Regions from separate parts of the Vibrio paucivorans genome, predicted to be linked through region 1. Evidence: predicted binding sites of a transcription regulator. Region 1 holds the regulator's gene; each other region holds the start of a gene.
What was found. Region 1 encodes CRP, which controls carbon source genes, mostly activating them, when cyclic AMP is high. Its sites were predicted from a motif close to TGTGANNNNNNTCACA; they were not measured.

Region 1 (8,174 bases):
GGTGGTGAAAAAGCTCGCTTGGTATTAGCGCTGATCGTTTGGCAAAAACCAAATCTATTACTGCTCGATGAACCAACCAACCACTTAGATTTGGACATGCGCCAAGCACTGACTCTCGCGCTACAAACCTTCGAGGGGGCGATGGTGATCGTATCGCACGACCGCTATCTACTTCGCGCCACAACTGACGACTTGTACCTGGTCCATGATCGCCAAGTCGCACCATTTGATGGCGACCTCAATGATTACTACAAGTGGCTAACAGAGCAACAAAAAGCAGAGCGCAAAGAAGCGCAAGCACAGCAACCAGCGAAAGACACCACTAACAGTGCAGCAGCGAAAAAAGATCAAAAGCGCAGAGAAGCGGACTTCCGCAAACAAACCGCCCCAATTCGTAAGATGCTTACTCAGCTTGAAACGAAAATGGACAAACTTTCGCAGGCACTTGAAGACGCAGAAACACAATTATCAGACACTTCACTGTATGAAGCAGAAAATAAAGCTAAACTTAATCAGGTACTCGCACTTCAAGCCAGCAGTAAATTCGAATTAGAAGACGTCGAGATGGACTGGATGGCACAACAAGAAGTCCTTGAGCAGATGGAAAAGGAATTCAACCAACAATGACTATAGAGCACGTCCGCATTTCGTTAACACTGGAGCGCTTATGGCAGTTTAGCTTGCAGTACTACAGCGTGCGTGAAGTGAAAGAGGCGTGCTTGCAGCTACAAAACCAGTTCCACGGCAATGTAAACCTACTGCTGCTACTCAAGTGGCTTGATGAACAGCAGGTCTCTTTTCGTGACGAAGACTGGCATAAAGTCGAAGAGTGTTTAGGGCGCTCAGAAGCACTCCTGCATAGTTTCCGTGAGCTTAGACGCAAAGCTAAGGTTCACCTTCCTGATACCTTATATCGAGAATCCCTGCAATTTGAGCTACAGTTGGAAAAGCAACAGCAATCGGATTTAGTCGATTGCATGAACTCACTGCAGCTTACCAACAACCAAAGTGAACCACTCACACTTCGCTACTGCAGACAATTAGGTGGAGAACATCTGTTCCAAGCATTTTCAGAGCCAGCTCCGACACAAGTGAATCAATAAGCTAATCCACAAAGACTGCCTATGACTCAATTTATTGCCGCGACAGGGCTAACCAACCCTCACCTACAAACACTTGCCCCGCGTTTTATCCGCAAGCAGGCGCTGTTTTCACCTATTTGGCAAACATTGGATACGCCGGACAACGATTTCTTAGATCTCGCTTGGAGCGAAGACTGGAGCAATGAGTCTGCACGTAACAAACCTGTCTTTGTACTTTTCCATGGTTTAGAAGGCTGCTTTTACAGCCCCTATGCTAATGGGTTAATGGATGCCTTCGCACAAGATGGCTGGCTATCTGTGATGATGCACTTTCGCGGCTGCAGCGGAAAGCCCAACCAACAAGCCCGCGCTTACCACTCTGGAGAAGTAGAAGACGCTCGACTGTTTTTGGAGCATTTAGATAATCTGTTTCCCAATCAACGTAAAATCGCGGTGGGTATCTCTCTCGGCGGTAACATGCTTGCCAACTACTTGGCAAAATACAATCAGCAGCCACTGCTCGATGCCGCTAGCATAGTATCAGCGCCATTAGATTTAGGCGCCTGTTCAGAACGAATTGAGGTGGGGTTCTCTCGTGTGTACCGACGCTACTTACTCTCTTCACTAAAGAAGAGCGCCCTACAGAAACACCACTTATTGAAAGGTGAACTGGGGCTGTCGTACAACAGTATTAAGCGAGTGACAAAGCTTTATGAATTTGATGACCTGATCACCGCTCCGCTACACGGCTTTAAAGACGCACAAGATTACTATCAGCAGTGTTCTGGAATTCACAAGCTCAAAGACATTAAGCTCCCTCTTCAGATCATCCATGCCAAAGACGATCCTTTCATGACGGATCAAGTGATTCCGAAGTTCGTTCTACCCGACAACATCGATTACCGCCTATTCGCGCAAGGGGGGCATGTCGGCTTCGTTACGGGTAGCGTGTTGAAGCCACGCTTTTGGTTGGAAGAAGCTCTCCCTGCTTATTACGAAAGTTTCACTAGTGCTAAATCTCCTATCGACAGCGAAGCGGCAGAAAACTCTGACGCAGCTCAGCTATACGTATAAACTAGGAAAAGCGCGCAAATCAGAAAAGTCGCGTGGAAGTAAGAGTCAATCGCATCATAAAGTGAAGAGGTATTTATGATCATCCCTTGGCAAGACATCCAGCCAGACACACTAGAAAACTTAATCAAAGAGTTTGTGCTCCGCGAAGGCACGGACTACGGCGAAATGGAGTTTTCGCTACAAGATAAAGTTGACCACGTTAAATTGCAGCTGCAAAACGGTGAAGCAGTCATCGTTTTTTCTGAGTTGCATGAGACAGTTGATATTCAACTTAAAAAGCATCTATAAAGCTGATAACGCACGTAGTGCGCCAAAGTAGACGTTTTTCTTTGCCGTGCTATAGTGGGCTTTGCTAACAAGTAAGTTACTTTTAAGACAAGGTTTGTCATGTCTGCAAAACACCCGATTATTGCGGTGACTGGTTCTTCAGGAGCAGGAACCACCACCACTTCCGAAGCCTTCCGCAAAATGTTCAATATGATGAACGTAAAACCTGCATGGGTTGAAGGCGATAGCTTCCACCGCTTCACACGTCCAGAAATGGATGTGGAGATTCGTAAAGCGCGTGAGCAAGGAAAACACATCAGTTACTTTGGCCCGCAAGCCAACGATTTCCCAACCCTAGAAGAATTTTTCCGTAAGTATGGTAACGAAGGGGTTGGCCAAGTCCGCCGTTATCTACACACCTTTGACGAAGCCGTGCCTTACAATCAAATGCCAGGTACGTTTACACCTTGGCAAGATTTGCCAGAAGACTCCGACGTCCTATTTTATGAAGGCCTCCATGGCGGTGTCGTTGATGGCGAAGTCAACGTGGCACAGCACGTCGATCTACTGATTGGCATGGTACCTATCGTTAACCTTGAATGGATTCAGAAATTCGTTCGAGATACTCGCGATCGTGGCCATTCCCGTGAAGCCGTGATGGACTCCATTGTCCGCTCAATGGACGACTACCTAAACTACATCACGCCACAATTTTCTCGTACTCACATTAATTTTCAGCGTGTACCCACGGTCGATACGTCTAACCCATTGAATGCGAAAGGCATCCCGAGTTTGGACGAAAGTTTTGTCGTGATTCGCCTACGTGGCATCAAGAATGTCGACTTCCCATACTTGCTTGCGATGATTGATGGTTCGTTTATGTCGCGCCACAACACGCTTGTTGTACCGGGCGGTAAGATGAGTTTTGCTATGGAACTGATTGCAAGGCCAATCCTACAACAACTCATCGAAACTGGAAAAATTGGCTAGATAACCCTACAGAAAAGTCGTTTACTTTTCATACCGTGATCATGTGCACACTTTTGCTTAAAATATCCGTGCTATGACCCGATTAAAATCAAGAAATCGTACCCGGAAAAGGGTACTATTCTTAACCGAAACACAAGTTAGCTTGCAGCATTTGTAAAGTGCTCTTATCCTAGTAAGTCAATTTAAGGCTTAGCTAAAATATGGAAAGCGGCAAGCGTACCCTGCAGAGGAAGTGAGATATTATGGTTCTAGGTAAACCTCAAACCGATCCAACACTAGAGTGGTTTCTTTCACATTGTCATATTCATAAGTACCCTTCAAAAAGCACGCTGATTCACGCGGGCGAGAAAGCTGAAACTTTGTACTACATCGTTAAAGGTTCAGTAGCGGTTCTTATCAAAGACGAAGAAGGTAAGGAAATGATCCTTTCTTACCTAAACCAAGGCGACTTTATCGGTGAACTTGGTCTATTCGAAGAAGACCAAGAGCGTACCGCTTGGGTTCGTGCTAAATCTCCTTGTGAAGTTGCAGAAATCTCATTTAAGAAATTCCGTCAACTTATCCAAGTTAACCCAGATATCCTAATGCGCCTTTCTGCGCAAATGGCAAGCCGCCTACAAGTGACTAGCCAAAAAGTAGGTGACCTAGCGTTCTTGGACGTGACTGGCCGTATCGCTCAGACTCTTCTGAACCTAGCGAAACAACCAGATGCAATGACTCACCCAGACGGCATGCAAATCAAGATCACTCGTCAAGAAATCGGCCAAATCGTTGGTTGTTCTCGTGAAACAGTAGGTCGTATCTTGAAGATGCTTGAAGAGCAAAACCTGATTTCTGCTCACGGTAAGACTATCGTTGTTTACGGTACTCGTTAATCTTCACTGATTAAACCAAAAATTTTAAAAGCCACCAATGGAAACATTGGTGGCTTTTTTGTTTTTCTGACATTGTGAAACCAAGCAGATACCACAAGCGAAGTATCTGCTTTATCGCTCGATTAGCCGTTGGTGCTCTCAAAGATTTTATCGGCGGAAGCAGCTACAAACCCTGGGTAGAGTTCACCATTAGCCATAGGGTAGCGTTTAGCGAATTCATAGAAGCCACCAGGAATCACCTCTGCGCCTTCAGTAAAGTTCACTGGCACTTTGTCTGCCATCGTCGATGATTGCTCTAATAATACCTCTGGAGAGCCCTTCACTTCGCCGCCCGACTCATTGATAGTAAAGCCTGCTTCACGCAGGTGGTCATTCACGCCTTTTACTTCATCAAACGCATTTAGCTGATTGACACTCACTGTAAAGTGGTTAGCACCGTATCCATGAGCAGCAAGCCAAGAAGCGTACTCACTTTCTTTGGCCAATGTTTGGAAGTCAGCATAGCTTAGCTCCCATAATCGCCCACCAGACAAGAATTCATGACCTTTTAGCTTACTATGATCCAATTGCTCTACGAGCTTGGCTACAATGCTCTGTAGCTGCTTTGAACACTCTTCCACTTTGAGCTCGCTGATGAACACTTTAGGCTGGGTAGGATCTGGGTGCTCATAATGCTTCGCCACCAACTTTTTACTTTCAAATACATAATCGCCACAAGCTTTATAGCCAACGTCTAAAAACGGCTGCGCCAGCGTTTCGATACCTAGCGGTGCGACATTAAATGTACGCAAAGCAATATGATCATTGATCAACGCTTCGTCTTCTTTTAGCAGTTTGTGAACCTTTTCAGCAGAAGGACATAACCTTGCAATGTAGTCTGTCCATAGCGAATCAAATAATACCGTTGGCGTCATGTCGCCTCCTTGTAGAGCGTGTTGCTTAATTGGTTGTGGTTATTGGAAATCTACGTATAAAAATGGCTATCTATTGCAGGAAAACGACGCACCACAATCAGATAGCCACTGAAGCTCTTTAGGCTTCTATTATTTTTATGTGGTTCAGTCGCCGCATTGACTTAATACCATGGCGACTTAACTCTTAACATCGTTACAGCGCTAGGCCTGGGCTAAGGGTCGCTGGCAGTAAAGTCTCTTGCCCCTCCATAGATGCCATTGGATACGCACAGTAATCCGCCGCGTAGTAAGCACTTGGACGCAAGTTACCCGACGCGCCAGGGCCACCAAACGGTGCATCACCACTTGCTCCCGTTAACTGGCGATTACGGTTTACGATGCCTGCACGAATATGATCAACGAAGTAATCCCACTCTGCGTCGTCAGTTGATACCAAACCAGCAGACAACCCAAAGCGAGTGTCATTTGCCAATTCAACCGCCTTCTCTAGCCCTTGATAACGCACTACTTGCAGTAGTGGGCCAAAGTATTCTTCATCCGGCAAGTCAGCAATGTTTGTCACATCAATGATACCCGGTGAGACAAACGCAGCCACGCCAGCTTGGGCTTCAACTAGGCTTTCTCCACCAAGCGATTGTAGGTTTGCTTGAGCGTCCAAAATGAACTTCGCTGCTGCTTGTGAGATTTGCGGCCCCATAAACGGTGCTGGGTCTGCAAATGGTTGGTCGATACGAATGTTCTTGGTTGCTTCAACTAGCTTAACGATCAGCTGGTCACCTTTCTCACCTTGAGGTACATACAAACGACGCGCACAAGTACAACGCTGGCCTGCACTAATAAATGCAGATTGGATAATAGTGTATACCGTTGCATCTAGGTCGCCATATTGGTCAGAAATCACCATTGGGTTGTTACCGCCCATCTCGAGAGCTAGCATTTTACCCGGTTGACCCGCAAATTGACGATGTAGGATATGACCAGTATTCGCACTACCCGTGAACAGTACGCCATCAATGCCTTTCGCATCCGCCAGAGCAATACCGGTTTCTTTCGCGCCTTGCACAAGGTTAATCACACCAGCAGGCAGACCGACCTCTTGCCAAAGCTTCATGGCAAATTCGCCCGTCCAAGGCGTTTGCTCTGAAGGTTTGAATACCACCGTATTCCCCGCAAGCAGTGCTGGGACAATATGACCGTTTGGTAGGTGGCCTGGGAAGTTATAAGGGCCAAATACCGCCATCACACCTAACGGGCGATGACGGAGTACGATTTGGTTACCTGCCGCTTCACGTTGCGCTTCGCCAGTGCGGTCATGATAGGCGCGAATTGAGATGGCAATTTTACCTGCCATTGCCGCCGCTTCAGTGCGAGTTTCCCAGATTGGTTTGCCCGTTTCTTTGGCAATGATCTGCGCAATTTCTTCGCTGTTCTCTTTCACTTTTTCAGCAAACGCCAAAACGATTTTTTCACGCTCTTCGAAACTGAGCTTTTTCCAGCTAACAAATGCCTCACGCGCTGCTTTTACCGCTGATTCCACTTGAGCGGGTGTTGCGCTGTCGCCTTGCCAGATCACTTCGTTGTTAAACGGACTGATTGAGTTCATTGCCTCGCCTTGGCCCGCTACCCATTCACCTGCAATCCACTGTGTCATGTTTCTATCCTTCTAAATTCGACTGTCTAAGTTCAGTTTCAAGACAGGCTATTACTGAGCCAACATGCGGACATAGCCGCCCTCTTCCACTTCGAGCGCTTTCGCAACGCTAGCAGAGATGATCACTGTTTCCGTCGCTTGGTCGTAAGCTGCTTTCGCTGCGCCGGCACGGAAGTTTTCAAACGAGGTATTCGAGATTAGATAATCTTGAGAGCTGGTGTGCTCAGCGATTTGTACCTTGGCACGGAACGAGTGGCGTACCGACTCGATATTACGACGGTCACATTCCACCGTAGGGCCCGCATCAAAGATATCCACGTAATTGCGGCAAGTGAAACCTTCGCGCTCCAATAGCTTGAGAGCAGGGCGAGTATTGTCGTGGACCTTACCAATCACTTCCTGGGCTTCTTTACTCAGTAAGTTGATGTAGATTGGCAACTTAGGCATCAAGTCAGCGATGAAGCCTTTCTTACCAATACCTGTTAGGTAATCTGCCATCGTGAAATCAATCGAGAAGAAGTGTTCTTGTAGCCATTGCCAGAACGGTGAGTTACCTTCTGCATCAGACACGCCGCGCATTTCGGCGAAGATGGTATCTGAGAATCGATGTGGATGTTCTGCCATCATTAAGAATCGGCACTTAGACATTAAGCGGCCATTCAAACCACCACGGAAACTTGGACGTAAGAACAACGTACAAATTTCACTGCAGCCAGTGTAGTTATTGCCAAACGTTAGCAGTTTAACCACATTGTTCACGCCTAACTTTGGCGATGAGTGCACCACGGTGCTGATGTGATAAGAATAAAACGGAACATCCCAGCCAATAGAGGCTTCAATACCAGTACAACCCGCTACTTCGCCGGTTTCGCTATCAAAGCCCACCATCAGATAACCTTCATCACCCGGTTCGGTAACGTCTGGCTTTCCAAAGCTGTATTCTGAGTGTTTAATTCGGTTAGTTAACAGTTCTTCGTTAACTGGAAGAGATGTGAATCCGTGACCCGACTCTACCGCACATGTGTGCAAAGCATCGTAATCCGACATTGCAATTGGACGAACAACCAGCATCGATACTCCCTCCTGATGCTAATACCAAATCACCGACAACTGAGCCCCTCACCTTAAGGAGTTCAGCAGTACAAAAGCCATATTGAAAAGTATGGTGAAGTTAGACTTGCTAGCTCGCGTATACTCAGTGCTAAATGCATAGCACATTGTTTTACACACGAAAGCCGTGAACATATGGCTAGTGATATTGGTATAAGGTCAAGCCCGATTGCCTGACCTTATAAGATGTTTTTAATTATTGTGTTAGCGT
Region 2 (8,174 bases), 320 kb from region 1:
AATTCCTTGTGGAGTAAAGTAACGTGAGAAGCGTTCGAACAGTGAACAGCGAGCACCTTCTGGACGAGCTCCATCCAAGTATTTACCGCTCAAACAACCAAAGGCGAGAGGCGAGTATGCAAGTAACTGAACCCCTTCATAATGACTAATTTCTGATAAGCCGACTTCAAAACTTCGGTTCAACAGATTGTATGGGTTTTGGATAGAAACAATCCGTGGAAGCTCATGTTTTTCAGCTAGTTTCAGTAAGCTCATTACGCCCCAAGGTGTTTCATTGGAAACACCGATGTAACGAATCTTACCGGCGTTTACCAACTCGTTGAGCGCCTCGAGTGTTTCCACTAGTGGGACGTCACCTTGTTCATCTGGATAAGGGTAATTGAGTTGACCGAAGCAGTTGGTTTGACGTTGAGGCCAATGAAGCTGGTACAAGTCGATGTAATCGGTATTCAGTCGCGTCAAGCTATCATCGATTGCTTGATGAATATTACGTCTGTCTAAACTCATGTTATCTCGAATATAAGGCACGTTTCTTGGGCCCGCGACTTTAGTTGCGATAACGACTTTTTCGCGTTTGCCTGACTGTTTTAGCCAGTTTCCAATATAACTTTCTGTTGCACCTTGTGTGTCTTTTTTCGGCGGGACGGGGTACATCTCAGCAGTGTCTATGAAATTCACTCCGCGCTCTACAGCGTAGTCCAACTGATTAAATGCATCGCTTTGTGTATTTTGTTCCCCATAAGTCATGGTACCAAGGCAAATTTTACTGACTTCTAATGTGGAATGAGGCAACTTGTTGTATTGCATTGCACTTCCTTTTATTGGTTGTTTTCAAACCAATATGCCAGCAATAGTGGAATAGGCATAGTCCCCATTCGCAAAAGTTGAGTCTTTGACTAAACTTTTCTAGACGGAGGTGTTTATGCAAAAAAGACAATTAGATAAATGGATTCATGGGGTACATAAAGAAACTTATCAGCCACCGAAAGTTTTTGTGATTGGCTGTTCGGATCTTTCGCAGTATCTCATCGCAGTGGAATACAAGCATAAACTTGAACCGGTCAAGTTGAATGATGAACCGATGCACTTTGGCTCGTTAGAATTAGTCAAAGAGGAGCTCTTAAAGCTAGGAGTAGAAAAGGCGTATCTACGCCTCCATAATGCTTATGATGAGTGTGGCAGCGAAGCGTACCAACCCTATTGTGACATCGAAATGTCATTGGTAACCCACTAAACGAAATGCGATTGTAGGATATTAGCCGTAAATTGCGTTCTTAAGTAGAAGCCACGTGGTAGGGTTTTGATCAACTTACCGCTGGCTCCATAGGCGTCGGTTAATGCTCTGCTGTTTGCCGCTTTAGGGCGCAGTTGCAGCACTTCACCGTGCCTCGCAGTGATCTTTTCTACTTGGCCAAGAACAATCATTTCCATTAATTCTTCCCAGTCCTGTTTTAACTGCTTTTCTTCTTGTTCTGAAGGAGACCAAATTAAGGGTGAACCAACACGTCTATCAGCTAAAGGAATTTCACGTTCCCCTTCCACTGGTACCCACAATACACGCGACAACTTGTTACGTACGTGGCTTTGTTCCCACGTTAAACCATGAACGCCAACGAGTGGGGCAACACAAACAAAGGTTGTTTCTAGCGGTTTGCCGGTGTAACTAATTGGAATACTTTTTAACTCAATGCCAAGTTGTTCGAAGTCTTGCTGAGGCTTGCTGCCCGCAACAGCACCTAAGTGCCATTCGAGTAATTGTCCAACCCAGCCTTTGTCTCTAGTGAGATCTTTAGGCACATCCATTTCGGCTTCTTCAGCCAAATCTAGAAAGCTCACCCCAGCAATTGCTCTCGCGCGTTCGAACAATTCTGATTCTGACTGAGGTTCTGGTTTCATCGGGTCTGTGGCTCTTAGTAAAAAAGTAATTCTAACAAAATGTGAGGAGGTAGCGGTATACCCAATCGTTTTAATTGCTTACATGAGGAGACGGAGGCGCTGATTTGAGATGCTGACTTTATGATCGTTTTGAGTAAAAGATCATCATGCAATCACTTATCCACAGCTTGATCAGAAGTGATGTCTTGTTTAGTTTCTACTGGGTAAAAAAACAGGGGTTTATCGGCGTTAAACTGCTTGAAAATTCTGGTTGTTATCAAATTTGAAACTAAGAGTGTGGATAAAAACCGCTTTGGATGATCTTTGACCGATCTGTGTTTTGGATGTTTTTATTGACGCTCTATGCGGGGTGGGAAAAATTAAATTTAACTAACTTTATGTTTTTAATGGTTAAAATTACTATTTCCTTTCATGTTTGTAGATCGGATTTGTATCAACCTAGGATCTTTGATCTGTTTTCTTCCAATTCTTCACACAGTTATTCACAGAAAAGGTGAATAAATGTGGTCAATGTCTCATTGTGGTGTTGATAAGTGTTAGCTTGGATAAAACTTATCCTTGCGGGCTGTTGTTACCAATAAATCACGTGCTAATCACACTAGTAAGTTTGCTCCTATTGGGGATATGTGGAAAAATCACTGTAATTAAAGATTTTATTTGAGGTTGGCCAGTGATAGATGGCGATGGTTACCGCTTAAATGTGGGAATTGTAATCTGTAACAACCATGGTCAGGTCTTCTGGGCTAAACGATACGGACAACACTCTTGGCAATTTCCTCAAGGGGGAATTGATGAAGGAGAATCTGCCGAGCAAGCGATGTATCGGGAGCTGTATGAAGAGGTTGGTCTTACTAAAAAAGACGTAAAGATCGTAGCAACAAGTCGTCATTGGTTAAGGTACAAATTACCCAAACGATTAGTACGCTGGGATTCAAAACCCGTCTGTATCGGGCAAAAACAGAAATGGTTTCTACTGAAGCTCGATTGTGATGAATCACGAATTAATATGCAGTTAGGTAGTACCCCTGAGTTTGATGGTTGGCGCTGGGTAAGTTATTGGTACCCAGTTAGACAGGTCGTGTCCTTCAAGCGCGATGTTTATCGTCGTGCGATGAAAGAATTTGCGACGATGGCAATGCCGTTTAGAGAACGAAAAATCAAGGGCAAACGCAAACACAAACACCGAAGAGGGTAGACATGCTTTCTCAACTAAGGGAAATAGTTGAACAAGTTTCCAAAGTAGATGACGTATACCAAGCGTTAGAAGTTTTGGTTAAGCATACATGTAGTGCAATGCATACAGAGTGTTGCACTATCTACCTTGCCAATGAAGAAATGCACCGTTTGGAGTTGATGGCGACACAGGGCCTCAAGTTCAAAGGGGACAAAATACACATTCGCTTTAGCGAGGGCTTGGTTGGTTTAGTCAAACGCAGCGCCGAGCCGATCAATGTTGCTGAAGCATCAAAGCATCCTAACTTTAAACTCTTTCCTGAACTTGGTGAGCAGGTTTACCAAAGCTTCTTAGGGACTCCCATCATTCATCGTAAGCAAGTCTTAGGTGTTTTAGTTGTTCAGCAAAAAACGCCACGCTTGTTTGATGAAATGGAAGAGTCATTTTTGGTGACATTAGCGGCACAGTTGGCCGTTATTATTGCTCACGCGCAAACTCAAGGGCATTGGAAGTTATCCAAGAAACAACAAGCGATCAAAGGTATCCCTGCGTCTTCAGGCGTCGCAATTGGTGAATTGTGGTGGGATGACACACAGCCTCAACTGTCTGATGTTTACCCTGCATCTGCTCTTAATGTCGATCAGGAGCAAGAATGGTTGTTGCTTGCGATTGAGGAAGCGTTGAGTGACTTCCGCCGTATGCGTAAGAAGCTTGATCGAGAGATAAACAAAGATGCCTTGGCGATTTTTGACCTCTTTACGCACTTGCTTAACGATCCGATGTTGCGAAAAGATCTTAAAGAGCAAATTCAAAAAGGGGACCGAGCGGATTGGGCGTTGCGACAGGTTGTTGAAACCTATGCGAGCCGATTTGCCAAAATGTCGGACGTCTATTTGCGTGAACGAGCCCATGACATCAAAGAACTCGGTCAGCGACTGCTTTACTTTCTCCACAATACTGAGAACGAACAACAGCAATTAGACAAGCCAGTAATTTTAGTGGTTCGTGAGTTAACGGCATCAATATTAGCTTCGATGCCAAAAGACAAGTTGCTCGCAGTTATTGCACTTGAAGGTGCTGCAAACTCGCATGCAGCGATTTTGTCGAGGGCGTTAGGTATTCCCGCCGTAATGGGGCTCAGTCTGAACCTCAAGGATATCAACGGTAAGCAGGGCATCGTTGATGGTTACAGCGGTAAAGTATTGGTTTCTCCGACCAAGCAAATATTGAAAGAGTATCGTGCGCTGGTCAATGAAGAGCGTGAGCTTGCTTCTATGGTTAGCGAGGGCGCTGATAGGCCAGCAATGACCAAGGATAATCACCGTGTAGAGGTGATGCTCAATGCGGGGTTAAGTGCCGATACCAACATTGCCATTAACCAAGGGGTTGATGGAGTAGGGTTGTACCGAACTGAAATATCATTCCTGCTACAGCACAGGTTCCCTTCAGAAGAAGAGCAAGTTCAACAGTATCAAAGCGTACTCAAGTCTTACCCAAACAAGCGAGTGGTAATGCGTACTCTTGATGTAGGAGGGGATAAAGCTCTGCCTTACTTGCCTATTGAAGAAGACAATCCATTCCTGGGCTGGCGTGGTATCCGTTTTACCTTGGATCATCCTGATATTTTCTTGATGCAGATCCGTGCGATGATGAAAGCAAGCGCGGAACAGCAAAACTTGAGTATCTTGTTGCCAATGATTGCCAGTACTCAGGAATTGGATGATGCGTTATCACTGATAAACCAAGCATACAATGAAGTGTCTCTGCTTGATGAACGCATTAAAATGCCAGAAGTCGGTATTATGGTTGAAGTACCTTCCATGCTGTACTTATTGCCATTGATTGCTGATAAAATTGATTTCGTTTCAGTTGGTAGTAACGACCTTACTCAGTACTTACTTGCTGTGGATCGTAACAATGCTCGAGTAGCGGATGTGTACGAATCCATGCACCCTGCTGTCATAATGGCGTTAAAGCAGATCCATGATACCTGTCAAACCCTCAATCTCCCTGTCTGCGTATGTGGTGAGCTAGCGGGTGATCCTATTGGTAGCTTGCTGCTTGTAGGACTGGGTTATCGAAGCTTAAGTATGAACACGTCTAATGTTGCTAAAGTGAAGTACCTCCTGCGTCACTCTAGCAGTGAAGAACTCGAGATGTTTGCTAACAAAGCTCTGATACAACCATATGGACAAAATATTTATACTATGATGCTGAAACATTTCGAGCAGAAAGGTTTTGCAGGCTTTGTTCGTGCTGGTAAGAAGTAATTAACCGATAGGGAAAAGATGTGGATATTGAGCTGCTGTTGTTATTGCTTGCTCTAGGCTCCGTAGTGGGTGTGATGGCAGGCTTATTAGGCATTGGTGGCGGTCTTATCGTCGTACCTGCATTGCTTTATTTATTACCAAAATCAGGCATCAGTGTAGATATCACAATGCAATTGGCTTTGGCGACATCTTTAGCAACAATTATTGTGACCTCAGGTTCTTCTGCCATTAATCACCTCAAGCTGGGCAATGTCGACATGTTTGTTGTGAAGTGGCTAATGCCTGGCGTCGTCGTAGGTGGATTTGCTGGAACCTATGTTGCCGAGTGGATTCCTTCTCAATATCTCCCTAAAGTGTTTGGTGTGATTGTATTGTGCCTTGCGCTGCAAATGCTTTTGTCTATTAAGTCCCAAGCTCAGAAAGCGATGCCGAGTAATGTGGTGACGTCTCTGTACGGCACTGGAATCGGTGTTATCTCCAGCCTAGCTGGCATTGGTGGTGGTTCACTGTCGGTGCCATTTTTGAGCAAACATGGCGTCGAGATGAGAAAAGCGGTCGGGTCTTCTTCCGTGTGTGGATTTTTCATCGCGATTTCAGGAATGACGGGGTTTATTCTACATGGCTCTAAGGTGGCTGAATTACCTCAATACAGCGTTGGTTATGTTTACTTGCCTGCACTGGCGGCGATTGCTGCCACCTCCATGTTAACGACTCGCGTTGGTGCAAAACTGGCGACTAGCTTGCCGACCAAAGCGCTGAAAAAAATATTTGCTGTATTTTTGATGTTTGTTGCAGGAACTATGTTGCTGTAATGTCATCTCACTCATAGATTTCAATTCAAAAAGAGAACCCTTTTATGTCTCAGGGATTTATCGAATTTCCTAATATTGATCCTGTTTTATTTTCTATCGGCCCACTGTCTGTTCGCTGGTACGGGCTTATGTATCTGGTCGGTTTTGCATTCGCGTTGTGGTTGGCTAACCGCCGAGCTGATAAACCAAACAGTGGCTGGACACGTGAGCAAGTCTCCGATTTGTTGTTTGCCGGTTTCTTAGGTGTCGTTATTGGTGGCCGTGTTGGTTATGTGTTGTTCTACAACTTTGATCTATTCCTAGATGACCCTCTGTACTTGTTCAAAGTGTGGACTGGTGGCATGTCTTTCCACGGTGGTTTGCTTGGTGTGATTACCGCTATGTTCTGGTATGCAAAGAAAAATGGTCGTACTTTCTTTGGTGTTGCCGACTTTATTGCGCCACTCGTGCCGTTCGGTTTAGGCATGGGCCGTTTAGGTAACTTCATGAACAGCGAGCTTTGGGGGCGTGTAACTGATGTTCCGTGGGCAATCGTGTTCCCAAATGGCGGCCCGCTTCCTCGTCATCCATCTCAACTGTATGAAATGGCGCTTGAAGGTATTGTGCTGTTCTTTATCTTGAACTGGTTTATCAAAAAGCCACGCCCTCTTGGTTCTGTATCAGGGTTATTCCTTGCTGGATATGGTACATTCCGCTTCTTAGTAGAATATGTACGTGAACCAGATGCGCATTTAGGCTTGTTCGGCGGGTTTATTTCGATGGGGCAAATCTTGTCATTGCCAATGGTTATTATTGGTGTGCTGATGATGGTTTGGGCATACAAGCGCGGTCACTACAAAGACGAATTACCACAACAAACGAAGTAAGGAATTGGTGTGAAACAGTATTTAGAGCTCTGTCAGCGTATTGTTGATGAAGGTACTTGGATTGAAAATGAACGTACTGGGAAGCGATGCTTAACCGTTATCAATGCTGATCTCACTTACGATGTTGCTAACAATCAATTCCCACTGGTAACAACCAGAAAAAGCTTTTGGAAGGCGGCAGTTGCAGAGCTTCTTGGATACATTCGCGGCTACGATAACGCTGAAGATTTTCGCAAACTAGGTACCAAAACTTGGGATGCGAACTCTAACTTGAACGAAGCATGGCTGAATAACCCTTACCGTAAGGGCGAAGACGATATGGGCCGTGTATATGGTGTACAAGGTCGCGCTTGGGCTAAACCGGATGGTGGTCATATTGATCAGCTGCGCAAGATTGTAGATGACTTGACGCGTGGTGTTGATGACCGTGGTGAAATCCTAAACTTTTACAATCCAGGTGAGTTCCACATGGGGTGCCTACGCCCGTGTATGTACAGCCATCATTTCTCTTTACTTGGTGATACGCTTCACTTGAACAGCACTCAGCGCTCTTGTGATGTGCCTCTTGGCCTCAATTTTAATATGGTTCAAGTATATGTGTTCCTAGCGATTATGGCGCAGATAACAGGTAAGAAGCCGGGAATGGCTTACCACAAAATAGTTAATGCACATATTTACGAAGACCAGCTTGAGCTCATGCGTGATGTTCAGTTGAAGCGTGAGCCACTAAAAGCGCCGACTTTCCATATTAACCCTGAGATTAAGTCTCTTGAAGATTTAGAAACATGGGTGACACTGGATGACTTCTGGGTAGAAGGGTACGAGTGTCATGAAGCGATAAAATATCCGTTCTCAGTCTAGATTGGAACAATGTTGACTAAGCCGCCTAACATGGGCGGCTTTTTTGTAGCCATACTCAATTAACTTCAAGGTAATAGGCTCTGCGAGAATCACTTGGTTTACAGGCACAGCAACCATCGGAAAGCCTACTGGGATTACGTGAGAGTCGCTAATAAAGCATGTAGGCCAAGCAAACTCACTCTGAATTCCGCTCATTGAAGTTGTTTGGGTATGTAGGACATTCGCGACCACCTAGCTCATTGAGCTTAACAAGGTTTAAACAGGACAGACTTTTACTGAATTGCGCTGCGATGTG
Region 3 (8,174 bases), on a different replicon from region 1:
CTAATGCAGAGCACAATCTTGAAGTGATTGAGCTTGAGCGCGATGAGCAAGATTATCTGATTCCACCACGCTCTACGGTGACGTTTGTTGGTTCACTGTAACGAGTAAACTCACTAAAGAGCAAAGCAAAAGCCCCATGCCATCAGGTATGGGGCTTTTTTTATTTGTTTGGGGAGCGTTAGTCTTGCGGGTTCGGCGCTTTCACTGAGTCGCGCGCGACTAGAGTAGGCAAGTACAAATTACCACTGTGCTCGTAAGGGGAGGCTTCGGCTAAGTGAATGGCTAAACGCGCCGCTTGGCTTGCCATAATCTGTATTGGATAGCGCACGGTGGTGAGTGTTGGGTGTAAATAGCTAGCAATAGCCGCATCATCAAAGCCGATGATGGAAACGTCTTCTGGGACTCGGATATTGTTCTCTTTTAGAACCGAAATAGCGCCTGCAGCCATTAAGTCGTTGTAGGTGGCTACAGCGGTAAATGGCACGTTTTTCGCCAGCAAATTTCGCATCGCTTCCGCGCCACCAAGTTCGTTAGGCTCTCCAGACACCACAAGGTTTTCTGAGTAGCTTAACTGGTGCTTCTCAAGCTCTGCACGGTAGCCGAGTTTGCGGTCAATTGAGTCATCGATGTTGTGGGAAGACGCAAGGTAGCCAATCTTCTGGTGGCCAAAGCGCAGTAAATGGTTCAGCGCAATGCTGCTGCCGCGCGTGTTATCGAGAGCGATACAGCGCTCTGCGATGTCAGGAATAAAACGGTTTATAACCACTAGGCCGGGGATCTCTTTGGAAAACTTGATCAGCTCCTGATCGGTTAGGCCTTTACTGTGAATGACTAGCGCTTCACAGCGGTTATTGATCAGCAATTCAATCGCTTCCCGCTCGAACACCTCGTTGTGGTAGCCGTGGGTGATCAAAATATGCTTTTTATACTCACGTGCCACCTCATCAATCGCTTGAACCATGGCACCGTAAAACGGGTTGGATACATCGGCGACCAACACTCCGATGGATGGAGACGATTTATTCACCAAAGCACGCGCGTTGGCATTTGGGCGATAATTCAGTTTCTCCATGGCGGCGTGAACGGCTTCGATAGCGGCGTCACTGGTATGAGGTAACTTATTGATTACACGTGATACTGTTGCAACGGATACATTGGCTTCTTTAGCGACGTCTCGGATGTTGGCCATGGTTATCTTTATCGTGAGTGGCTGACGGTGCCTGCCTTACAAAGGACGTGTTCATCAGCGTAGTAATTGGAGTCAATGAATATGACAGTAAACTAAACGCAAAGTTTAGCTTACTGTCGATTTGATTGGAACGTTACTTAGTACCCCATCAGCTGCAGAAGGTTTTCTGCGGTGCGGATGGCCTCTTTTCGGTTGGCAATATTGAGTTTTTGGTACAAGTTGCGGATGTGCGTTTTGATGGTAGTACCTGCGACATCCAGTTCTTGTGCGATTTGCTCGTTACTAAAGCCAGAATAGATAAGGCCAAGCACTTGCCACTCACGTTGCGTAAGCGGGCTGGTACGAACCAACTCTGGGATATTTGGGTGATTCACTAGCTTTTCTACGAACTCTTCGTCGAAGTGTACAGAGCGGCTGCGCTGAGTCGTTGAAATGTCCTTCATCAGCTGTTGCGCACGGTGGCGCTCTAAGTCACCAAGTTCAGACTTGTTAGTTAACTTCTCTAATAAATGACCAATCTTGCCGCCATCTACCAAGAAGTTCCCTAAAATGCCTGTTTGGTTGGTCATTTCAAGAGCCTGCTTGAGTAGTGTACGTGCTGACTCTTCATCGCCTTTGCTTACTGCCAATACTGCCTGTACGATCAAATTACGATTTTGGTCGGTGATCAGGTTATTGGTATTTGCCTCGGACTGCATAAAGTCGAGCGTTTCCGTCGCTTTATCGAACTCACCCAAATTAATGTAGGCACGAGCAATGTTACGCCACTGAAGCTGAGTAAAGTGGTTACACGCCTTTTCTGGGCGGGTAGTGGTTTCAAGCCACTGCTGAATCGACTCCATGTCGCCACGCGCTTGCCAGAATAGGATCAGAGAAAGCGAGGCATTTGCAGTCCAATCTACGTGGTAGCTTGACTGCTTCATCAAATGGACGATTTGGTCGATAAACTTAGACGCTTTATCCAGTTCGCCACGGCCAATGGTAATACGAGCCAGCATCGAGTAGCTGTGAAGGTGCATGCTTGAATAGTCTTTACCCAACACATCAAGGCCTTTGTAAGCACACTCTTCCGCTTCATCTAGGCGGTTCCAGCACCATAGGATCTGTGCGCGGATGCGCAGTAGGAACTCGTGCATTGGCACTTGGTGTAGCTGCTGCTCTTCAATTAGTTTGAATGCGTTGTCTTGTACTTCAAAGGCGGCTTGCACGTAGCCTTGAGCGATAAGGATTTCGCTTTGTTGCAGCATTGCCCACAGTGCTTGATGGTAGACTTGATACTGGCGAGCCAGCTTCTCAGTTTGCTGCATCATTGGTAGTGCACGGCTCAGGTGGCCAAGTACGTGATTGACTTCACCGACTACCGAGGTTGCAACAATTCGGCTGCGGTACACAGTGTGGTCGAGCTGGCTCAGTGCCAATTCTGCAAGTTCCAGTGCTTTTTCAGGTTCGTTCTGGTTAATCGCTACCTGAGCTCTTAACGCATTAAACTCACCTTGTTCGCGGCTGGTCGGCTTGATATTGAGCAATTTCATTTGCTCATCGGCGGTCGCCAATAGATCGCCGACATCGTCATACCTGTGTTGGCTTTGCGCTAGCCATGCCTGCAGCATACAAAGTTTTGGCTCGCTATAGAGTTGTTTTGGCTCTAGCTTATGGATCGCCGTTTCTAGGCTGTCGAGTTCGCCGTGATTAAACATCTTCCAGCCAAACTCAGTAAGAATGTTCGCGATCAGCTGAGTATCATTAGCAAGCTGAGCGTGTCTCAAAGCCTGATGCGGGGTATTCAAATCCAACCAAGCAAGCGCCGCTGAATAATGCAGTTCTTGCTCTTTTTGTGGGATACGCGCCATACGTTCATGAGCAAGGAACTCAGCAAACAGGTTGTGGAAGCGATACCAGTTTTGCTCGCCCTCTAGCGGGTAAATAAACAAGCCAAAGCGATTGAGTGATTCAATCATACTGAGCGCGTCATCACGCTTGGTCAGAGTGGCAACCAGCGAGTCGTTGAAATGATCGAGAATCGAACATTGCAGCAGGAACTGGCGTGTCTCTTGATCGAGCAGATCAAAGACCTCTTCGACCAGATAATCCCACAAGTGAGCGTGATTAAACTGAGATACCGATTCGGCTGATTGCGCCAAAGTCCGTTTTTGATGCTGGGCTTGCAGCGCGATCAATTGCAGCGCAGACGGCCAGCCTTCAACGTAAGTTCGTAGGCTGTTAGCTGTATCGTCATCAATGCCATCAGCGACCCGTTGATTAAAGAATCGAGTGGTCTCTTCCGTATCAAACGCGAGTAATTCGTTACCGATTTCAATCATCAAATCGCGCACGCGTAAATTGGCGGTTCCAAGAGGAGGTGCAGCGCGGCTAGTGACCACGAGAGTGAGATTATCGGGCATGTGCTTGAGGAAAAAACGCATTGCCTCGTGGATTTCGTCATCCGAGATTAAGTGGTAATCATCCAGAACCAAGTAGCATTCTTGGTGAAAGCTCGACATCTCGGCAAACACTTCACTAAACAAAGAATGCAGTGACGAGAACTGGCGTTTTTCAGCCAATTTCTGCGAATTTGGGCAAGTATTATGCGTGGCTTTGTTGAGTGCTTGCAGCAAGTAGTTCATGAAGCGAAACGGATCATTGTCGCTTTCATCTATGCTGTACCAACCAACATTGGGTTTGTCTGACAGCCATTGCGCGGCCATGGTGGTTTTACCGTAACCGGCAGGTGAGCGAAATAGCACTAACTTGTAGCAAGGTGCTTGTTGTAAGAGATCTAAAACTCTTGGACGTACGATTGCGTTATGCAAACGACCCGGACGAGTTAATTTCGAAGGAATCCACATCTTAGTAACCTGTTCCCCGTTTGTACATTTATTGGCCAAATGACCTTATGTCGCAGATGTTACTTTAAGAGCGGATATGCAGTTATTGATCAACCGCCAGTTTTTCGCTTGTTTCACATTTTGGCAGTATCTACGCCCTGTAATTGTGATTCTTGTCACCTTATGGTGCACTTAAAACTTTGCTATCAATGCTTTTTACACCAAATGTACTGAAATATATGCAACAAGTTAAATTCTTGTGTGATCTGACGTGCATATTCATCATTTGTTAATTCGCGCTTCCACATAAGTTTCATACAACAGAATTAGCGTGTAGAGGTGGGTGGTGTGATCTGACTCACGAGGGAAATGCCCGATGGGATGAGATATGAGAGTTTGATCACTGAGTGTCCTGTCGCTACTCCTCTACGCCCTCACTCCTCCTCCTAATAAGCCCCTTAAGTAGGAGGATGTTTTGCAAACCCTGTGCATGCACGATATGTCACAGATGGATTAAAACCAATAAGTGAGATTTCTCTAATGAAACCTACGCAACAGAAACAGTTTGATAAAGCTTCATTCCAAGAAAGCGTTAAAAAGCATTTGTCGGCGACTTACGCTACGACAGTAGAAAATGCAGATAGCCGAGCATGGTACCTAGCTATGGGGCGTGCACTGGCAGAAATTACGACTTTTGATCTGCTTGAAACAGAGCAAGATGAAAAGATCAAAAACGCGAAAAGCGTTAACTACCTATCTCTAGAATTTTTGATTGGCCGCCTAACAGGTAACAACCTGATCAGCCTTGGTTTGTACGAGCAAATCACCCAAGCGATGGAAGAACTAGGCCAAAACCTTACCGACCTTCTTGAAGAAGAGCGTGACCCATCACTAGGTAACGGTGGCTTAGGCCGACTAGCGGCATGTTTCATGGACTCATGTGCTGCGCAAGAATTCCCAACAGTAGGTTACGGCCTGCACTACGAATATGGCTTGTTCAAGCAGTCTTTCCAAGAAGGTCACCAGCAAGAAGCACCAGACGCATGGCGTGGTGTAGAAGGTTACCCTTGGGAAGTTGCGCGCCCTGAACTGGCGCAAGAAATTGGTTTCTATGGCCACGTTGAGGTGTACCACGAAGAAGGCAAAGAAAAACGCCGCTGGGTACCGGGCATGCAAGTAAAAGCAATGCCATGGGATTTACCAATCGTAGGTTATGAGAGCGACACTGTTTACCCACTTCGTTTGTGGGAGTGTCAAGCAATTGCACCGTTTTCGCTAGCAAGCTTTAACAACGGTGATTACTTTGAAGCGCAGCACGCGCTGATCGATGCGGGTAACATCACTAAGGTTCTATACCCGAACGACAACCACGAAAAAGGTAAGACTCTGCGCCTGATGCAGCAGTACTTCCACAGTGCAGCGTCGGTTCGTGATATTCTTCGTCGTCACGAAGAAGCAGGCCACACGCTAGCTTCACTACCAAAATACGAAACAATTCAGCTAAACGATACGCACCCAACTATCGCGATTCCTGAACTGATGCGTATTCTTATCGATGAAAAAGGCTTAGGTTGGGATGAAGCTTGGGACATCAGTTCTAAGACATTCGCTTACACTAACCACACTCTACTGCCAGAAGCATTAGAGACGTGGAGCGAATCTTTGATTCAGCGCCTACTGCCTCGTCATATGGAAATTATTTACCATATCAACCACTTGTTCTTGCAAGAAGTTCGTGAGAAGTGGCCAGGAGACGTCGCTAAGCAGCAGAAGCTTTCTATCATCCAAGAAGGTTTCCACCGCATGGTACGCATGGCGAACCTATGTGTGGTTGGTTCATACGCGGTGAACGGCGTAGCAGCGTTGCACTCAGAGCTAGTAAAACGCGACCTATTCCCAGAGTTTGATGAGCTATACCCAACGCGTCTACACAACGTGACAAACGGTATTACGCCTCGTCGTTGGTTGAAATTCTGTAACCCAGCTTTATCTGCTCTGATTTCAGAAAAGATTGGTACAGAGTGGCCAGCTCAGTTAGATCAGCTAGAAGCGATTGCACAGTACGCTGACGATGCCAAGTTCCAAAAAGAATTCATGGCTGTTAAGAAGCTGAATAAACAGCGTCTAGCAGACTGGGTATCTGAGAACATGGGTATCGAGCTAGACACTAACGCTATCTTCGACGTTCAAATCAAGCGTCTACACGAGTACAAGCGTCAGCACCTGAACATGCTGCACATTCTGTCTCTGTACCACCGTTTGCTGAACGATCCTGATTTCGATATGGCGCCGCGCGTTGTGTTCTTCGCAGCGAAAGCAGCACCAGGCTACCACCTAGCGAAAGAAATCATCTACGCAATCAACAAGATTGCAGAGAAAGTGAATAACGATCCACGCATCGGCAACAAGCTGAAAGTGGTCTTTATCCCTGACTACCGCGTAAGCATGGCCGAAATCATCATTCCTGCTGCTGACGTGTCAGAGCAAATCTCAACAGCAGGTAAAGAAGCATCTGGTACCGGCAACATGAAGATGGCACTAAACGGTGCATTGACTATCGGTACTATGGATGGTGCGAACGTAGAAATTCGTGAAGAAGTCGGCGATGAAAACATCTACATCTTCGGCTTAGAAGTGGATGGTGTTGAAGCAACTCGCGCTCGCGGTTACAACCCATTCGATTACTACAATGCAGACCCACTACTGAAAGCATCTCTAGATCTTCTACTGGGTGATGAGTTCACGCCGGGTGAGCACGGTAAACTTCGCGCGACGTTCGACAGCCTACTTGATGGCGGCGACCCGTACCTATGTCTTGCAGATTTCGCTTCTTACGTGAAAGCGCATGAAGACATGGACAAGCAGTACCGCGACCAAGCGGGTTGGGCGAAGAAAGCCATTCTGAATACCGCATTGGTGGGCAAATTCAGTTCCGACCGCAGTATTCGCGACTACGTGAACAACATCTGGAAACTAGAAGCAGTAAAACGCTAATTCCATAAAAAAGCCAAGGTACTTAGTACCTTGGCTGATTTGATTATAACTCTATATTAACCCTACATTTTGAAGGTTTAAGCAGTCCTTCGGAGAGAGCGATGAAAGACAATAACGCATTAAAACAAGTCGCTGAAATGGCCAAGTTGGCCGACAGCTATGTAAGCGCATGGGGAGATGAAGCAAAAGTTTCAGATGAGACATTGCTTCGCTTATTAGCGTCACTAGGTTATGACACAAGTAATGATCAGGCTTTACTTAAATCCGCTGAGAAAAAGCATAAGAAAGACGTACTAGACCCGGTTCTCGTATTGCGTGAAGGTGAACCCGCTGAAGTCGCCCTAAACCTTGGTGTGAGCGCTCGAGAGAGTGAATTCAGCTGGCGTTTAGAAACAGAGCAAGGAGAGGTACTTGAAGGCTATCTTCAATCTCAAATCGTTCGTGATGAACGTGCCGAGGGTGGCCCTTTAGTGTTTACATTGCCAAACGACTTGGCATGGGGTTATCACAAGCTGATCATTTCGCGTAAGCGTCGTAAAGCGCCATACGAAATGACACTGATTGTGACGCCAAAAGCGTGTTTCAAGCAGTCTGCAATGGAGCAGGGCAAAAAGATGTGGGGCCCGAGCGTCCAGCTTTACACTCTGCGTACTCAACATAACTGGGGCATCGGAGATTTTGGTGATCTGAAACAGTTGGTAGCAGATGTTGCATCACGTGGTGGTGACTTTGTTGGCCTAAACCCGATTCACTCACTGTTCCCAGCGAACCCTGAGGGTGCAAGCCCATACAGCCCGTCTTCTCGTCGCTGGCTAAATATCTTATACATTGATGTAAGTTCAGTTCCTGAGTTTGCATTAAGCGCAGAAGCGCAGCAAAAAGTAGGCAGCGCGGAGTTCCAGCAGCGTTTACAAAAAGCGCGTGATTCACACTGGGTGAACTACTCTGAAGTGGCAGAGCTGAAAAACAGCGTATTGCCGATGCTGTTTACGGAGTTCAAAAAGCGCCACTTAGACAAAAATACCGATAGAGCTCAAGCGTTCCTTAACTTTGTTGAACAAGGCGGTGATAGCTTAGTTCATCAAGCCGCTTTTGACGCACTGCACATCGAGTTGCACTCACAAGATTCTAACGTGTGGGGCTGGCCTGTATTCCCTGAAAAATAC
Region 4 (8,174 bases), 760 kb from region 1:
TTTGGTCACTCTTTCTATGGATACGGCAACACTGGTTGCAGCACAATTATTCCCGTTGGTATCCAGCGGCGCATTTGACCGAGAATCTTTAGAAGAAAGTTACGGCAAAGAAACCATCAAACTGATCGATGGTGTGGAAGAAATGGCGGCAATTGGCCAGTTGAACGTTACCCTTGAAGGAAGTGCTGCTTCTGGTCAAGTTGATAATGTGCGCCGCATGCTATTGGCCATGGTCGATGACTTCCGTTGCGTGGTAATTAAGCTTGCAGAACGAATTGCTAATCTGCTGGAAGTGAAAAAAGCACCCGATGAAGTAAGACGCGCAGCGGCAAAAGAATGTGCCAATATTTATGCGCCATTAGCCAACCGTTTAGGTATTGGTCAGCTTAAATGGGAAATTGAAGATTACGCTTTCCGCTACCAGCAGCCAGATACCTATAAGCAAATTGCCAAGCAGTTATCTGAACGTCGTATTGTACGTGAGCAATACATTACCGACTTCGTTGACGACTTAACTTCCGAAATGAAATCGTCAAATATCAACGCTGAGGTGAGCGGGCGCCCGAAACACATCTACAGTATTTGGCGCAAAATGCAGAAGAAGAGCTTAGCGTTCGACGAATTGTTTGATGTACGAGCAGTGCGTATTATCGCCGACAAACTTCAAGACTGTTATGCGGCATTAGGTGTGGTTCACACCAAGTATAAACACCTTCCAAGTGAATTTGACGATTACGTTGCTAACCCTAAGCCGAATGGTTATCAATCGATTCATACCGTCGTACTTGGGCCTGAAGGAAAAACCATCGAGATCCAGATTCGTACTAAAGATATGCACGAAGACTCGGAGCTCGGGGTGGCGGCACACTGGAAATATAAAGAAGGTGGCAGCGCTGGGCGCAGTGGATACGATGAGAAAATTACTTGGCTACGTAAGCTGCTTGACTGGCAAGAAGAAATGTCAGACTCCGGCGAAATGCTTGATGAGCTGCGTAGTCAGGTATTCGATGACCGCGTGTATGCCTTTACTCCGCGTGGTGATGTCGTTGATCTACCAATGGGCGCAACTCCGCTAGATTTCGCTTACCACATTCACTCGGAAGTTGGTCACCGCTGTATCGGCGCTAAAGTGGCTGGACGAATCGTTCCATTCACCCACAAACTGGCAATGGGCGATCAAGTTGAAATCATCACCCAAAAAGAACCGAATCCATCACGTGACTGGTTAAACCCATCACTAGGCTTTGTTCATTCAGGCCGAGCTCGCGCTAAGATTAATGCATGGTTCCGTAAGCAAAGCCGAGAGAAAAACGTCGAAGCTGGGCGCGAGATCCTAGAAGTTGAATTAGCCAAGATTGGTGCAACGCTCAAACATGCCGACGAATACGCTCTTAAGCGTTTCAATGTTAATACGCCAGATGAATTGTATGCAGGCGTGGGTAGCGGTGATTTGCGTATCAACCAGATCGTTAATCACATTAACGCTTTGGTGAACAAGCCAACAGCGGAAGAAGAAGATCAGCAAGCCTTAGAACGCCTACAAGAGTCGGAAAACAAAGCACCAGCTCAAAGCCGACCTAAGAAAGATGCCGTGGTCGTGGAAGGCGTCGATAATTTGATGACCCACCTAGCGCGATGCTGTCAGCCAATTCCGGGAGATGAAATCAAAGGCTACATAACCCAAGGACGTGGCATTTCGGTGCACCGTGGCGATTGTGAACAGCTAGAAGAGCTAAGTCATCATGCGCCAGAGCGTATCATTGATACGGTTTGGGGAAGTGGTTTTGTGGGCTCTTACATCTTAACAGTACGTGTTGAGGCAATGGAACGAGGTGGTTTACTAAAAGACATCACCACGCTATTTGCCAACGAAAAAATCAAAGTAACCAGCATGAAGAGCCGCACCGATTATAAGCGTCAGCTCTCTGTGATGGATTTTGATTTAGAAGTGACCAACATCGAGGTGTTGTCGCGCGTTTCAAAACGTGTTGAGCAAATTAAGGATGTGATGAGCGTTAAGCGCCTCGGCTAAAATTCTCGTCATACTTGAAGTTGTTAGCGTTGTTGCCTGCGCTCACTCGCTCCATCACATAGGCAAGCTATGCTCAGGAGTCTCGCTCGCTTGCCGCCTAGCTACAACTTCAATTATTTAGAGAATTGACCAATATATTACAAAGGTGAGTGGTTTTGGCTGCTCACCTTTTTCTTTAGATAAAGATTTAAAGGAACAGAGAAATGAGCCACCCAATCGAACAGTTAGAACAGATCATGGCGAAGCTACGTGATCCAGAGGGTGGATGCCCTTGGGACTTAAAGCAGAACTTTGACACCATAGTCCCACATACGATTGAAGAGACGTATGAAGTGGTTGATGCGATTCAAAACCGCGATTGGCCAAACCTCAAAGAAGAGCTTGGTGATCTGTTATTCCAAGTGATTTTTTACAGTCAGTTGGCCAAGGAACAGGGTCTGTTTGATTTTTCTGAAGTTGTAGACACCGTAAACGAAAAGCTAACTCGTCGCCATCCTCATGTTTTTTCTGATACCACATTTGAGAATGATGAGCAGATTAATGCCAACTGGGAAGCGGAGAAAGCAAAAGAAAAAGCCCAGCAAGGCAAAGCAGAGCAAAGTATTCTAGACTCAATACCGAATTCTCTGCCGGCACTTTCTCGTGCTACAAAAATTCAAAAGAAATGTGCTAAGTTTGGTTTCGATTGGGACAGTATCGGTCCGGTTGTTGGCAAGGTAGAAGAAGAGATCCAAGAAGTCATGGATGAAGCACTTCAAATCTCTCCTGATGAAGACAAAGTAGAGCTTGAGCTGGGTGACCTATTATTTGCAACAGTCAATCTAACTCGGCATTTAGGTAAAGACCCAGAAGTGGCATTGAGCAAAGCCAACTTGAAGTTCGCACGTCGATTTAAGCAAGTCGAAGCACACGTTGCGAAAGAAAGTAAGCAACTCACAGACTACAGTTTGGAACAGTTGGATGCCTTTTGGGACCAAGTCAAAGCTGAAGAAAAATCTAAGCTTTAAGTAAATGAATGGCTTAGCTTATGGATGAGCAGAGTTTGGTGAAATCAGAGTTGAAATGACGGAATATCCGACAACACACTTTGATTTGAAGCAAAAAATAAAAAATTGCAGTGTGATAGATTTCACGTTGTAGCGGAAAAGGGCTTCTGGTATATTTATATCCCGTCCAGAAGAAATCCATTTCCCTCATTCAACCAATTTCAGGTTAAACATGACGACAAATTACATTTTTGTTACTGGCGGGGTTGTATCCTCTCTAGGTAAAGGTATTGCAGCAGCATCTCTTGCGGCTATTTTAGAAGCTCGTGGTCTTAAAGTGACTATGATGAAGCTTGACCCTTACATCAACGTTGACCCAGGCACAATGAGCCCAACTCAACATGGTGAAGTGTTCGTTACGGAAGATGGCGCTGAAACTGACCTTGACCTTGGTCACTATGAGCGATTCATTCGCACCAAAATGACTAAGCGTAACAACTTCACAGCAGGTCGTGTTTACTCAGACGTTCTAGCAAAAGAGCGTCGCGGCGATTACCTAGGTGCAACTATTCAGGTTATCCCTCACATTACTAACTCAATCAAAGACCGCGTAATCGCAGGCTCAGAAGGCCACGATGTTGCGATCGTTGAAGTGGGTGGTACGGTTGGTGATATTGAGTCTCTGCCATTTATGGAAGCTATCCGTCAGCTTGCTGTAGAACTAGGCCGTGAACGCGCAATGTTCATGCACCTAACTCTAGTTCCTTACCTAGCCGCTGCGGGTGAAGTGAAAACTAAGCCGACTCAGCACTCTGTTAAAGAGCTGCTATCTATCGGTATCCAGCCAGATATTCTAGTTTGTCGCTCAGATCGTATGATCCCAGCGAACGAGCGTAAGAAGATTGCTCTGTTCTGTAACGTTTCAGAAAAAGCAGTAATCTCTATGAAGGACGTAGACTCTATCTACAAGATCCCTCAGCTAATCAAATCTCAAGGTCTAGATGACCTAGTATGTACACGCTTTGGCATTACAGCTCCTGAAGCTGATCTGTCTGAGTGGGAACAAGTAATCTACGAAGAAGCAAACCCAACGGGTGAAGTGACTATCGGTATGGTTGGTAAGTACATTGAACTACCAGACGCATACAAGTCAGTGAACGAAGCACTGAAGCACGCTGGTCTTAAGAACCGTCTAAGCGTGAAGATCAAATACGTAGATTCTCAAGATGTTGAGTCAAAAGGTGAAGAAGCACTGGCTGATCTTGACGCAATCCTTGTTCCTGGTGGTTTTGGCGACCGTGGTGTTGAAGGTAAGATCCTTGCTGCAAAATACGCTCGTGAAAACAAAGTACCTTACTTAGGTATTTGTCTAGGCATGCAAGTAGCACTGATCGAATATGCGCGTAACGTTGCGGGTATGGAAGGTGCACACTCAACAGAATTTAATAAAGAGACGAAGTACCCAGTTGTTGGTCTAATCACTGAGTGGGTTGATGGTGAAGGTAAAGTTGAAGAACGTACTGAAACCTCTGACCTAGGTGGTACTATGCGTCTTGGTTCACAGCTATGTCACCTAGAGAAAGGGACTAAAGCTCGTGAACTATACGATAACGCGACAATTCATGAACGTCACCGTCACCGTTATGAAGTGAACAACGTTCTTCGTCCACAGATTGAAAAAGCAGGCCTAAAAGTATCGGGTCTATCTGCAGACAAGAAACTGGTAGAAGTTATTGAGAACCCAGCTCACCCATGGTTTGTAGCGGCTCAGTTCCACCCAGAGTTCACTTCAACACCTCGCGATGGTCACCCACTATTTGCAGGTTTCGTGAAAGCGGCTGGTGAATACCAACGCGGCGAATTAGAGAAGTAAAGGATACGGGCAGTAGCGTTAGTAGTGCTGCTGCCCTTAATTTTGACATTATATATTCAACGAGAAGGAAACATTCAATGTCTAAGATCGTTAAAGTTCTAGGTCGTGAAATCATCGATTCACGTGGTAACCCAACTGTAGAAGCTGAAGTACACCTAGAAGGCGGTTTCGTAGGTATGGCTGCTGCTCCATCTGGCGCATCAACTGGTTCACGTGAAGCTCTTGAGTTACGTGACGGCGACAAAGCTCGTTTCCTAGGTAAAGGTGTTCTTAAAGCTGTTGAAGCTGTAAACGGCGAAATCGCTGAAGCTCTAGTTGGTAAAGACGCTAAAGACCAAGCTGCAATCGACGCAGTAATGATCGAGCTAGACGGCACTGAGAACAAATCTAAGTTCGGTGCTAACGCAATCCTAGCTGTTTCTCTAGCTAACGCTAAAGCTGCTGCAGCGGCTAAAGGCATGCCTTTATACGAGCACATTGCTGAGCTAAACGGTACTGCTGGTCAGTTCTCTATGCCTCTACCAATGATGAACATCATCAACGGTGGTGAGCACGCAGACAACAACGTTGACATCCAAGAGTTCATGATCCAACCAGTTGGTGCTAAGACTCTTAAAGAAGGTCTACGTATCGGTGCTGAAGTATTCCACAACCTAGCTAAAGTTCTTAAGTCTAAAGGCTACAGCACTGCAGTTGGTGACGAAGGTGGTTTCGCTCCTAACCTTAAGTCTAACGCTGAAGCTCTAGAAGTTATCGCAGAAGCTGTTGCAGCTGCTGGTTACGAACTAGGTAAAGACGTTACTCTAGCTATGGACTGTGCTGCATCTGAGTTCTTCGACAAAGAAGCTGGCATCTACAACATGAAAGGCGAAGGTAAGACTTTCTCTTCTGAAGAGTTCAACCACTACCTAGCTGAGCTAGCTAACCAATTCCCAATCGTTTCTATCGAAGACGGTCTAGACGAGTCTGACTGGGATGGCTTCAAGCACCAAACTGAACTACTAGGTGACAAGCTTCAACTAGTAGGTGACGATCTATTCGTTACTAACACTAAGATCCTTGCTGAAGGTATCGAGAAAGGCGTAGCTAACTCTATCCTTATCAAGTTCAACCAAATCGGTTCTCTAACTGAGACTCTAGCTGCAATCAAGATGGCTAAAGATGCAGGTTACACAGCTGTAATCTCTCACCGTTCTGGCGAAACTGAAGATGCAACTATCGCTGACCTAGCGGTAGGTACAGCTGCAGGTCAAATCAAGACTGGTTCTATGAGCCGTTCTGACCGTGTTGCTAAGTACAACCAACTTATCCGTATCGAAGAAGCTCTAGGTTCTAAAGCTCCTTACAACGGTCTAAAAGAAGTTAAAGGTCAATAATTCCTAGCGAGTTATTAACCTAAGCTTTGAATGCCTCGCTTATGCGGGGCATTTTTTTGTCTGTGAAAGTTGAATGAAGAAGCTCTAGGTTCTATAGCTCCCCCTTTTACAACGAAAGCGGTCTAAAAGAAGTTAAAGGTCAATAATTCCTAGCGAGTAATTAACTTAAGCTTTGAATATCTCGCTTATGCGGTTTTTTTTTGTCTGCAGAAAGTGATCTTGAAGAAGTTAGAGCTTAAGAGCTTAAGAGCTTCCAGATAATGACTCGCTCAAAGCTTTTGAAATACGCAGCTTAGTCTTGGCGTATAAACAGAAACACAAAGGGCTGACGTACATGTCAGCCCTTGTATATGTGAATTGTAATGCGCTTTTAGTATTGGTCTTCAGACCAACCGTCGGCATCCGACATATCTGGAGCACCAGGAATTGCATTTTCCTCATCGGCCCACTCACCAAAATCGATCATTTGGCATTGTTTACTACAAAATGGACGATGAGGGCTTTGCTCACCCCATTCAACGTCGGCTTCGCATTGTGGGCATTTCACTATCGTGAGTTTCTTAGACATGAGTTGTCCTAGGGTTAACGCTACTAAACAAGATGTAGGAGATTATAACAGATAGTGATTTAAAGGCAGAAGCTTGAAATTAGCTACATACCGCGAGTTCAAATTCGATATCTTGAGTACATGCTTGGCCGGTTTGAAAATCAATAAACTTAATTGCAAATCGATTTTTGTGCCCCGAAATCATAGGGTAAACACCATAGCTGAGGGGGATATCCAGACGCAATATATTGGCATCTTCGGCGTCGCTTTGGTAAAAGCCATTTTGGGCAATACGCGACTTAAAGTGGCCAGTTTCACGTGCGAGTTTAAGCCATAATTGCAGAGCATTGGCTAGTGGCTGAAGCGTATCCATCCATTGGTTAGTGTCTGAGTTTTTTTGCTCAATAGGCAGGTGCAACCAGTGGTCAAGGGCTGGTAGATCAAAGCAGCATGCGCCACCAGGAAGATTAAAACGCTGGCGAATGGTGCTGAGGAAACGATCCTCTTTTAGCGATTGACCAAAGCGTTCAGCACCCATCAGATCGTTATGCACAGCGTCGACTTCTTTAAGAACATCTAGCAACATCGCTTGATCGACTCCGTCCACATTGAGCCAACTTTTGTAGGACAGCCTTTGCTTTTCAATATCTTTTGCCAATTCACTTTTTAGTTGAATTTGCTCGAAAATCTCTAGCAAATCAAACAGCGAACGGAAGAATAATAGGTGTTGAAGATCATCAGAAAATTGTGAAGAGACGTGCAGCTGCTTGAGCAGAGATTCAACCCTGAGGTATATGCGAGTTTTCTCATTGAGAGGATGTTCAAACTTATGAGTGGTCATTTAGCGCGCCTTCGTCCTTAACCCTTTTATTCTGACCGATTTTCCCTACAAATAGCTAGGTACTTTTGATGTAATTCTGTGATTTGAGGCAAAAGTTTTTCGTTTCCCGTATTATTTTTAACCACATCATCAGCGATGGATAACCTCTGTTCTCTAGAGCTTTGAGAAGCAAGGATAGAGCGAGCTTGTTGCTCTGATACCTTGTCTCTTTCCATGGTGCGCGAGATTTGAGTATTTTCGTCTACATCGACCACAAGCACTCTATTTGCCATTGTTTGCAAATTGTTTTCGACAAGCAATGGCACAACAAGTAATGCATAGTCTGAACGGGTCTTTTCAAGTTGTTCAGTCATTTGCTGACGAATCATTGGATGCAGTAATTGATTGAGCCAGCTCTTTTCCTCTGGATTGGAAAAAATACGTTCTCTCAATGCGCTGCGGTTGAGTTCGCCCGAGCTTAGCAAAATGTCGTTACCAAAATGCTCTGCTATCGCAGCTAACCCTTTAGTTCCAGGTTCA

Region 2: the regulator CRP is predicted to act here: its motif matches at 2,399-2,414, upstream of rppH (RNA pyrophosphohydrolase).
Region 3: the regulator CRP is predicted to act here: its motif matches at 4,362-4,377, upstream of ACXABW_RS20580 (glycogen/starch/alpha-glucan phosphorylase).
Region 4: the regulator CRP is predicted to act here: its motif matches at 3,151-3,166, upstream of ACXABW_RS12755 (CTP synthase).

Annotation. Positions count from the first base shown of each region.
Region 1 covers NZ_CM133230.1:266,613-274,786, reverse strand. Annotated here, with positions in the region: gene ACXABW_RS01265 (ABC transporter ATP-binding protein) at 1-627, shown strand, start outside; gene ACXABW_RS01260 (TIGR02444 family protein) at 624-1,103, shown strand; gene ACXABW_RS01255 (hydrolase) at 1,125-2,156, shown strand; gene ACXABW_RS01250 (YheU family protein) at 2,232-2,444, shown strand; gene ACXABW_RS01245 (phosphoribulokinase) at 2,544-3,413, shown strand; gene crp (cAMP-activated global transcriptional regulator CRP) at 3,656-4,288, shown strand; gene ACXABW_RS01235 (DUF1338 domain-containing protein) at 4,411-5,202, opposite strand; gene astD (succinylglutamate-semialdehyde dehydrogenase) at 5,396-6,853, opposite strand; gene astA (arginine N-succinyltransferase) at 6,905-7,924, opposite strand; gene ACXABW_RS01220 (aspartate aminotransferase family protein) at 8,160-8,174, opposite strand, start outside.
Region 2 covers NZ_CM133230.1:587,449-595,622, forward strand. Annotated here, with positions in the region: gene ACXABW_RS02835 (NADP(H)-dependent aldo-keto reductase) at 1-807, opposite strand, end outside; gene ACXABW_RS02840 (DUF6482 family protein) at 923-1,234, shown strand; gene mutH (DNA mismatch repair endonuclease MutH) at 1,231-1,896, opposite strand; gene rppH (RNA pyrophosphohydrolase) at 2,567-3,091, shown strand; gene ptsP (phosphoenolpyruvate--protein phosphotransferase) at 3,094-5,340, shown strand; gene ACXABW_RS02860 (sulfite exporter TauE/SafE family protein) at 5,415-6,152, shown strand; gene lgt (prolipoprotein diacylglyceryl transferase) at 6,197-7,018, shown strand; gene ACXABW_RS02870 (thymidylate synthase) at 7,028-7,879, shown strand.
Region 3 covers NZ_CM133231.1:1,149,167-1,157,340, reverse strand. Annotated here, with positions in the region: gene ACXABW_RS20595 (glycoside hydrolase) at 1-101, shown strand, start outside; gene ACXABW_RS20590 (substrate-binding domain-containing protein) at 179-1,189, opposite strand; gene malT (HTH-type transcriptional regulator MalT) at 1,327-4,035, opposite strand; gene ACXABW_RS20580 (glycogen/starch/alpha-glucan phosphorylase) at 4,555-7,008, shown strand; gene malQ (4-alpha-glucanotransferase) at 7,110-8,174, shown strand, end outside.
Region 4 covers NZ_CM133230.1:2,816,322-2,824,495, reverse strand. Annotated here, with positions in the region: gene relA (GTP diphosphokinase) at 1-2,032, shown strand, start outside; gene mazG (nucleoside triphosphate pyrophosphohydrolase) at 2,236-3,039, shown strand; gene ACXABW_RS12755 (CTP synthase) at 3,251-4,891, shown strand; gene eno (phosphopyruvate hydratase) at 4,969-6,267, shown strand; gene yacG (DNA gyrase inhibitor YacG) at 6,638-6,835, opposite strand; gene zapD (cell division protein ZapD) at 6,915-7,655, opposite strand; gene coaE (dephospho-CoA kinase) at 7,682-8,174, opposite strand, start outside.